Regions from separate parts of the Methylorubrum sp. B1-46 genome, predicted to be linked through region 1. Evidence: predicted binding sites of a transcription regulator. Region 1 holds the regulator's gene; each other region holds the start of a gene.
What was found. Region 1 encodes LexA, which represses DNA repair genes until DNA is damaged. Its sites were predicted from a motif close to TGTTCNNNNTGTGTTCNG; they were not measured.
Positions count from the first base shown of each region.

Region 2: the regulator LexA is predicted to act here: its motif matches at 1,480-1,497, upstream of LPC10_RS10355 (glycosyl transferase).
Region 3: the regulator LexA is predicted to act here: its motif matches at 1,862-1,879, upstream of parE (DNA topoisomerase IV subunit B).

Region 1 covers NZ_CP088247.1:5,132,813-5,136,085, reverse strand. The annotation lists gene LPC10_RS23790 (DUF1236 domain-containing protein) at 226-1,056, shown strand; gene lexA (transcriptional repressor LexA) at 1,221-1,946, shown strand; gene LPC10_RS23780 (ComEC/Rec2 family competence protein) at 1,940-3,273, opposite strand, start outside.
Region 2 covers NZ_CP088247.1:2,220,769-2,224,041, forward strand. The annotation lists gene LPC10_RS10350 (EAL domain-containing protein) at 1-1,324, opposite strand, end outside; gene LPC10_RS10355 (glycosyl transferase) at 1,752-2,771, shown strand; gene LPC10_RS10360 (NAD-dependent epimerase/dehydratase family protein) at 2,783-3,273, shown strand, end outside.
Region 3 covers NZ_CP088247.1:3,344,157-3,347,429, reverse strand. The annotation lists gene LPC10_RS15520 (ABC transporter ATP-binding protein) at 1-205, shown strand, start outside; gene LPC10_RS15515 (low specificity L-threonine aldolase) at 346-1,386, shown strand; gene LPC10_RS15510 (hypothetical protein) at 1,411-1,602, opposite strand; gene parE (DNA topoisomerase IV subunit B) at 1,941-3,273, shown strand, end outside.

The DNA.
Region 1 (3,273 bases):
CTCAGACGCGCAAATAAATATCGCAATCTACATTCTCGACTGCAAACACACAGCACAGCGAACTGCAGCAAATCGGCAGCGTCTTAGGGCAACCCATGCGCATTCGCGGCGCTTTGCCCGAACAATTGCTCCTCCTGCGTCTTTCGGGAACGCTTTTCGTGACATCGCCGTTGCGGACCGGGCTTCGGCGCCACGTCGGCGGCCGGCAGAAGACAGGGACGGAACATGACCAAGTTCTTTCGCAGTACAGCGACGGCCGCGATCCTCGTACTCGGCGCGGCGACCGCCCTGGCCCAGGGCGGAGGCGCCGGTGGTGCCGGAGGAGGCGCGGGCGGTGGCAGTGGCGCGGGCGGTGGTGCCGGAATGGGAGCCGGCGGCGCAGGCGGAGGCGCCGGTGGTGCTGGAAGCGGTGTGGGCGGCGCGGGCGGCGGAGCGGCGAGCGGCCCCCGCGGCGGTGCCGGTGAGGCGGGTGGTGCCGGAGGCGCCCGCAGCGGCGGCGAAGTCGGCGGTACCCGCGGAGGCGAGACCGGTGGCGCGGCAGGCACTCCGGTACGCGGCAGCGAGCCGGGAGAGGCCGGCACGCGCGGCGGCCGAGACGGCGGCCCGGCCCGCGCGGGAGAATCAGGCGAGCGCAGCAATCACGAGACGGGCCGCGATGGCGGCAGCGAGCGCGACGGCCGGGGGAGCCGTGATGCGGCCGGAGAGCGCGGCAACCGTGACACCGGCCGCGACGCGGCTGGCGAGCGGGGGGCCGGCGAGCGAGCCGGCCGCGGGGCTGCCTCGGAAGCCCGCGGCGCCTCCAAAAGCCTGAGTTCGACCCAGCGCACCGAATTCCGCCAATCGATCACCCGCTCCAATGTCCGGGCGGTCACGAATGTGAACTTCGCGGTTCGCGTCGGCACGGCCATCCCGCGCTCGGTTTCGCTGCACCCGCTGCCGCCGGCGATCCTCTCGCTGGTGCCGGCCTATCGCGGCCTCCAGTTCATCCTGGTCGGGGATGACATCGTCATCATCGATCCTGATACCTACGAGATTGTGGACGTCATCCCAGCCTGATCCGAATCCCTCATGGGGCAAAAAGGGGCGGCGGCGCAAAGGTGCCGCCGCCCTTCGCGTGTCTGCGCTCGTCTTGCGGAACAGGAGAGGAACGTCTAGGCTGTTCGCGCTTTGTTTTCAATGATTCTGCGGCGTCCCCGGCCGCCGTCGACAGCAGGTGCCGCATGCTGACCCGCAAGCAACTCGAACTGCTTCAGTTCATCCAGCAGAGGATGCAGGAGAGCGGCGTGCCGCCGTCCTTCGACGAGATGAAGGACGCGCTCGATCTCAAATCAAAGTCCGGCATCCACCGCCTGATCATGGCGCTGGAGGAGCGCGGCTTCCTGCGCCGCCTGCCGAACCGGGCCCGAGCCATCGAGATCCTGCGCATGCCCGACATGCCGGCGGCCAAGCCGGCAACGGCCCCGGAGCCGCGCCGCTTCACTCCAAGCGTGGTCGAGGGCGGCCTGTCGGGCAAGCCGCCCGCGCCGAAGCCGCCGATGCTGCAGGCCCATGACGGCAACGGGCAGTCGGTGATGGTCCCGGTGATGGGCCGGATCGCCGCCGGCACGCCGATCTCGGCGATCGAGAGCCAGAGCCACTCGATCTCGATGTCCCCCGATTTCCTCTCGGGCGGCGAACACTACGCGCTGGAAGTGCGCGGTGATTCGATGATCGAGGCCGGCATCCTCGACGGTGATCTCGTGGTGATCCACAAGCAGGATACCGCCAATAACGGCGACATCATCGTGGCGCTGATCGACGACGAGGAGGCGACCCTCAAGCGCCTGCGCCGCCGCGGCTCCTCGATCGCGCTCGAGGCCGCCAACCCGTCCTACGAGACCCGCGTGCTCGGGCCCGACCGGGTGCGCATCCAGGGCAAGCTCGTCAGCCTCGTACGCCGCTACTGAGGCGTTTCGCCAGGCGGCGGGTCCGACGGATCCGCCGCACCGGGGTCACCGAATGTTTGTGACGGCGACGGAGCCGCTGGCGTCGCCACGCTGGCGGGTTTGGGCTGCCAAGGCTTCGGCGGGCCGGTTCCGCGCGCGGTGACGACCTCCGGCTCGGCCGCCCCGAGGCGGATCGCGGTGGCACCTCGCGCCGAGAGGAAGCTGCGGTCCACGATCAACGATGCGGCACAACCCGATGGCGCGCGCAGGCGGGTGATCAGAATGACGGCCCGCGCGCAATCCTCGGCAAAGGCGCGCTTGTCGGTGACGAGGGCGACGGTGCTTCCGTCGATGGCCGCGAGGATACAGCCGAGACGGTCACAGCGCGGCCCGGTGGCTCCGGTGACCGCATCCGGGCGGCGCCCGTCGCCATCGGCCTTCAGCCATTGTTCCAGCACGAAGCCGGGCGGACGCCCGAGGACGACGAGGTGCCCGTCCTGGCCGCGGATTGCGGCGCCGGCTCCGTCGCGGTCGATATAGATGTCGTAGCGGATCGGACTCGCGGCGAGCGCAACACCGAGTCCCGCCGGCACGAGGGCAAGCAGCCGCAGCCGCGACACCGGCAGGGTCGCGAGGAGGAGGGCAGCGGCGAGCAGCACCAGGGCGCCGGTCCCGAAGGCGGGCAACACCATGTTGGCCTGTCCAAACCCGGCGATCCAGGCCGAGATTTCGAGCATGCCCCGCACCGCAAGCCCCATCAGCCACCAGACAGGGCGATCGAGGGCGAAGGGATAGGCCAGCATCCCGAGCACCGCCGCGGGCATCACCGCGAGCGAGACGAGCGGCAGGGTCAGCGCATTGCCGACCAGGCCGAAGGGCTGCACGGTCTGGAAGTGGTAGGTCGCGAACGGCGCGGTGGCGATCTGTGCCACCAAAGTCGTTGCCAGCGTGCCCACCACCGCCGTCGCGACCCACGACGCGGCCCGCGCGATGCGGGACGGGCTGTCGGTCCGGAAGACGCGCCCGTCGATGAGCGGCGCGCAGGCGATCAGACCGGCCACCGCCCCGAACGACATCTGGAAGCTCGGGCCGAGCAGTGCTTCCGGCTCGCGGGCCAGCGCCAGGATCGCGGCAAGCGCGAGATTGCGCATGCTAAGCGCCGGACGATCGACGAGGATCGCGCCGAGCATCACCAACGTCATGATCAACGCCCGCTCGGCGGCGACGTCCCAGCCCGAGAAGGCGCAGTAGGCGGTCACGCCCAGCATCGCCGCGCCGGCCGCGATCTTCTTGATCGGCCAAGCGAGCGCCAGCACCGGCACCAGGGCGAGACTGGCCCGCACCAGCC
Region 2 (3,273 bases), 2.5 Mb from region 1:
GTTGCGCCTCGATCTCGGGGCCGGCGAAGACGCGGTCGCCCGGCACGTCCCAGTCGAACACGATGTCGCCCGCCCCCGTCAGCGCCAGCGCCCGGCGCTCGGTGTCGGAGACGAGGCTGTGGCTCAGGCCCCCGCCGGCGAAGGCGTGCTGCATCACCGTGAAGCCGATCAGCATGACGATGAGCACGAGGCCGCCGATGAGCGCCGGCTGCACGAGGTCGGAGCCGATATGCCCGGTGATGGCGAAGCCCGCCGCCACCACCCAGACCAGCAGCAGTAGCCAAGTCGGCACCAGCAGGATGGCGCGGTCGTAGCCGTTATGGACGGCGAGATAGAGGATCAGGAGGAGCCCGACGCCCGCCACCGCCGCGATCGAGATGCGCGCCACGCCCGCCGCCACCGGCGGATCGAACACGGCGAGCGCCACGAGGCCGGCGAGGAAGGTGAGCCAGAAGAAGGCGACGTGGCTGTAGCGCACGTGCCAGCGCGACAGGTTGAGATAGGCGAACAGGAACACCAGCAGGGTCGCGCCGAGCACCGCCTCGGCGGAGGCCCGGTAGATCCGCTCGGCGGCTTCGGTGACGGGAAACACCCGCTGCAGGAAGCCGAAATCGATGCAGGCATAGGCCAGCACCGCCCAGGAGAGCGCGGCGGCGGCGGGGAAGATGATCGCGCCCTTCACCACGAAGATGATGGTGAGGAACAGCGCCAAGAGCCCGGCGATGCCGATGATGATGCCCTTGTAGAGGGTGAGCCCTGAGGTCTTCTTGCGGTAGGCGTCCTGATCCCAGAGGTAGACCTGCGGGATGTTCGGGCCTTTGAGCTCGGCGACGTAGGTCACCGTGGTGCCCGGATCGATGGTGATCAGGAACTGGTCGGCGTCGAGGCTCTCGTCGCGCTCGGGCCGGATGCCCTCGCTCGCGGTGATCGCGGCGATGCGCGAGCCGCCGAGATCGGGCCAGATCACGCCGGAGCCGACGAGGCGGAAGTGGGGGGCGACCAGCAGGCGGTCGATCTGTTCGTCGGTGTCGTTGGTGAGTGCGAACACCATCCAGTCGGGACGCGCGCCGGTCTCGCGCGCCTTGACCGCGATACGCCGTACGATGCCGTCCTTGCCCGGCGCGGTGGAGATCTGGATCAGGTCGCCGTCGGAGCGGTAGCGCTCGATCGTCGGCGTGAGGTCGATGGCGGGCGCGTCGAGGGTGACGCGCACGGCCTCGACCGCGTAGGCGGGGGTGGTGGTCCCGAGGAGGCCGGCGAGGGAGCCCGCCACGGCCGTCAGGATCGCGAGGGCCAGGGCAAGGGCCAGGGAAAGCGTGCGCAACGGGCGATTCTTGACAGCCGGCTTGAGCGGTGGGGGCGTGCGGCCAAGTCGTATCGGCGGCTCCCCGCCCCCGCAAGGCGAGCCGACCGGGGACGCGCGGCCCGCCCACCGCTCTTTCGGCGGACCACGCGACGCGGATCGCGTGGCTTTGCGGCCAAAACAAGTTGGGACCGGTCGCCGCGGTCTCGCTTGGCCGGGGGCGGGCGGGTAGAGCGGACGACATGCGAATGTTTGAAGGATGCCGCGCAGCAGCCCTCCCCCCTCTGCGGGTGAGGGTGGCCCCCGCAGAGGGACGGGAGAGGGGAGCGCCGCTTCCGCTGGAACGACCCTGGGCGCGCGTGGCAGTGTCGCGCTGCCCCTCTCCCGCCTGCTCCGCAGGCACCCTCCCCCGCAGAGGGGGGAGGGGCCTCTCGCAGCGGGAATCCTGATGGCCCTCGCCCCCCTGTTGATCGTGCCACTGGCGGCACTCCTCTCCGCCGGCCTCATCCTGCTGCTGAAGCCGCTGCTGCAGCGCTACGCATTGGCGCGACCGAGTGCCCGCTCCAGCCACCGGGTGCCGACGCCCCAGGGCGGCGGGATCGCGATCATCGCCGCGGCGCTGCTCACGGCGGCAGTCCTGGCCGCGCCGACCGGGATCGCGATCGAGGGCGTCGAGCTGCCGGTGCTGGCTCTCTCCGTGATCGTGCTCGCCGTCATCGGCGCCGTCGACGACATCCGGCCGCTGCCGGCCTCGCTCCGTCTCGTGATCCAGGCCGGCGCGGTCGCCGCCGTCGTGCTCACCGCCGAGGGCCGCCTGCTCCCGGACGTGCCGCTGGGGCTGGAGCGCGCCTTCGCGATCCTCGCCGGCCTCTGGTTCGTCAACCTCGTCAATTTCATGGACGGGCTCGACTGGATGACGCTGGCCGAGTTCGTGCCGCCGTTAGTCTTCCTGTTCGCCCTCGGTCTCGCCGGCCGCTATGCCCCCGAGCCGACGCTGGTCGCCGGAGCCCTGCTCGGCGGCCTTCTCGGCTTCGCGCCGTTCAACCGGCCGGTGGCGCGGCTGTTCATGGGCGATGTCGGTTCGCTGCCGGTCGGGCTGATCGTGGCATGGCTGCTGTTCCGGCTCGCGGGGCAGGGGGGATTGGAAGGAGGCTTGGCCGCCGCGCTGATCCTGCCGCTCTATCCGCTGGCTGATGCGACGCTCACCCTGCTGTGGCGCCTGCGGCGGGGCGATCCGGTCTGGCAGGCCCACCGCAGCCACTATTATCAGGTCGCTACCGTCAACGGCTTCTCCGTTCCGAGCGTGGTCGGCTCGGTCTTCGCCGTGCAGGCGGCGCTGGCGGTGCTCGCGGGTGCGACCTTGCTTTGGCCGTCTCGGGCCGTCACGCTCGCCTGCCTCGTCCTCGCGGCGGGGCTCGTCGGGTGGCTGCTGCGCCGGTTCGCGACGCCGCGGGCCTCCAGCGCGTGAGGGGATGACGGGTGAGCGGAAAGCTGATCGCGCTGACGGGAGCCACCGGCTTCATCGGACGCCACCTGCTGCGGGCGCTCTCGGAGCGAGGCTACCGGGTGCGGGTACTGCTGCGCCGGCCGGTCGCGGTGCCGGAGGGCGCGAGCGGCGCCGTGGTCGGCGATCTGGCGCGGCCGATGAACATGGCCGCCGCGCTCAGCGGGGTCGATGCGGTGGTGCATTCGGCCGGGCTCGCCCACGCCATGTCCGGCGCACCCGAGGACGACTTTCGCAACTCGAACACCGAGGCGACGCACAAGCTCGCCGAGGCGGCACAACGAGCGCGGGTTACCCGCTTCGTCTTCCTGTCCTCGATCCGGGCGCAGGTGGGATCGAGCGCCCCGGCGCCCCTGTCCGAGGCGGATGCACCGGCGCCGACCGATCCTTACGGCCGCTCGAAGCTCGCCGCCGAACAGGCGCTGGCCGAGACCGGTCTCGACTGGGTCGCCCTGCGCCCGGTCCT
Region 3 (3,273 bases), 1.8 Mb from region 1:
CGCGCTCGCTAATTTGATGAAGGGTCGCACCGTCATCGCCATCGCCCACCGCCTGTCGACGCTGAAGGATTTTGACCGGATCGTCGTGCTGGAAGGCGGCAAGATCATCCAGGACGGCTCGCCGGAGAAGCTCACCCACCTCGACGGCTTCTATCGCGAGCTGATGAAGAAGGAATCGATGTCGATGGCGCTGGCCGCGGCCTGACGCACCGGGGCATCCCGTTCGCTGGATCGGCGGGACGGGGTGCCAACATCGATCGGCGAGCACACAATCCTATCGTGAGGCCGGGCGGTGCGTTCACTGTCCGGCCTTTCGCTTTTCACGCAACAGAGCCGGAGCCCGCCGTGGCCGAGCAGCAATTCGCCAGCGACAACTATGCCGGGATCTGTCCCGAGGCATGGGACGCGATGCATGCGGCCAATGCCGGCCACGCGCCGGCTTACGGCGCCGATTCCTGGACGCAGGCAGCCGCCGACGGGTTTCGCCAGTTGTTCGAGACCGATTGCGAGGTCTTCTTCGTCTTCAACGGCACGGCGGCGAACTCGCTCGCCCTGGCCTCGCTCTGCCAATCCTATCACAGCGTGATCTGCGCCGACTCGGCCCATATCGAGACCGACGAGTGCGGCGCGCCGGAATTCTTCTCCAACGGCTCGAAGCTGCTGACCGCCGCGACCGAGGACGGCAAGCTGACGCCCGATCTCGTGCGGACGATCGCGGGCAAGCGCAGCGACATCCATTTCCCGAAGCCGAGGGCGGTGACGCTGACCCAGGCGACCGAGACCGGGCGGGTCTACACCGCGGACGAGATCGCCGCGGTCGCCGAGGTCTGCCGCGCCGCGGGCCTGCGCCTTCACATGGACGGTGCCCGCTTCGCCAATGCCTGCGCCTCGCTCGATGCGAGCCCGGCCGCGCTGACCTGGAAGGCCGGCGTCGACGTGCTCTGCTTCGGCGGGACCAAGAACGGCATGGCGGTGGGCGAGGCCGTGATCTTCTTCGATCGCGGGTTCGCGGAGGATTTCGATTATCGCTGCAAGCAGGCGGGCCAGCTCGCCTCCAAGATGCGCTACCTCTCGGCGCCCTGGGTCGGCATGCTGGAGAGCGGCGCGTGGCTAGACAATGCCCGCCACGCCAACGACTGCGCCCGGCGCCTCGTGCGCGGGATTGCCGATGTGCCGGGCATCACGCTCGCGGCGCCGGTGGAGGCCAACGGCGTATTCCTGAACCTACCCGCAGCAGTGCAGGAGGGGCTGCGCGCCCGCGGCTGGCAGTTCTACGGTTTCATCGGCGGGGCATCCCGCTTCATGTTCGCCTGGGATTCGGACCCGGCGCGGGTCGACGCGCTGGCGCGCGACATCCGTCTCTGCGCAATGCCCGCGGCGGCGTGATCGCGGCTTCGCGGGAGAAGCCGATCAGACGAGATAGGTGATGGTGGCCGCCAGAGCCGTCGCAACCGTGGCGATGGCAAAGCCCGACGATGAGAGCAGAAGCGTCAAGCGGGCAGTCGCCGGCTCGGACTCATCGGAATAGCCGAACGCTTGGCCTGCCGCCTGTTCCAGGCGCATGAGGGAGAGGTGACGCGCTTGGGCGGTGGCGGGGGTCATCGGCGTGGCTCCCTTACGGTCAAGCTGACCTTGCTGAGTTAACGTCCGGAAACCATTCTCTGTTCCCGCAGGCATCCTGGGCCGCGCTCCTCAACGTCTTGCTGCAGGTTCGCTGCCCGCCGCAGGCTTCGTGAGACCGTCTTAACCATCCACCCGCATCACTGAGATGACAGCGTGCGGACCGGATCGCGACGGTCGGACTTCGAACACGGCCGGTCCCTGTGATACTGCGACCGGCGGAAGCGGACGGGAGGCTTTTTGTTTCCTGTTTGTTCCTATACAACGAGGTTATGAAGAGCCATGCAGCCCGTCTCCGACCCGTTTCGAGGAGCCGTCGCGTGAGCGATCCGGCGCGCGACCTGTTCGGGCCGGGGAGCAAGCCGCCCGCCGCGGAGGCCGAGCGCCGCCGTCGCCTCACCCCCGTGGCACCGCAGCCGGCCCCCGTGCCGGAAACGGTGGAGGCCGGTTACGACGCCTCGGCGATCGAGGTGCTGGAGGGGCTGGAGCCGGTGCGGCGCCGGCCGGGCATGTATATCGGCGGCACCGACGAGCGGGCGCTGCACCACCTCTTCGCCGAGGTGATCGACAACTCCATGGACGAGGCGGTCGCGGGCCATGCAAGCTTCATCGAGGTGGAGCTGGAGGAGAGTGGCGCCCTTGTCGTCACCGATAACGGCCGCGGCATTCCCGTCGATCCCCATCCGAAATTTCCGGGAAAATCCGCGCTCGAAGTCATCATGACCACGCTGCACGCGGGCGGAAAATTCGACTCGAAGGTCTACGAGACGTCCGGCGGCTTGCACGGCGTCGGCATCTCGGTCGTCAACGCGCTCTCGGACGTGCTGGAGGTCGAGGTCGCCCGCAACCAGACCCTCTACCGTCAGACCTTTTCCCGCGGCCACGCGCAGGGCGGGCTGGAAACGGTCGGCCGGGTGCAGAACCGGCGCGGCACACGGGTGCGCTTCCACCCCGACGCGCAGATCTTCGGCTCGCTGAAGTTCGACCCGCGCCGCCTGTTCAAGATGGCCCGTTCCAAGGCCTATCTGTTCGGCGGCGTCGAGATCCGCTGGCGCTGTGCTCCGGCCCTGCTCGAAGGGCTCGACGACGTGCCGGCCGAGGCCGTGCACCGCTTTCCCGGCGGTTTGTCGGACTATCTCGCCCGCGACATCGAGGGGAAGGAGCTCGTTCTCGATTCCATCTTCTCCGGCAAGGTGACCAAGCCCGGCTCGCACGGCTCGCTCGAATGGGCGGTGGCCTGGACCGTGGCGGATGACGGCGTCTCGCATTCCTACTGCAATACGATCCCGACGCCGGAAGGCGGCACCCATGAATCCGGCCTGCGCGTCGCGCTGCTGCGGGCGCTACGCGAACACGCCGAGCGCGTGAACCAGGCCAAGCGCATGACGTCGGTGACCACCGACGACGTGATGGCGACCTGCGCCTCGATGCTCTCGGTCTTCATCCGCGAGCCCGAGTTCCAGGGCCAGACCAAGGACAAGCTCGCGACCGTCGAGGCCTCCCGCATCGTCGAGACGGCGGTGCGCGACGCCTTCGACCACTGGCTTGCCGCCTCGCCGGCACAGGCCAACAAACTGCTCGACTGGGTGATCGACCGGGCCGAGGAGCGCCTGCGCCGCCGCCAGGAGAAGGAGGTCGCCCGCAAGAGCGCGA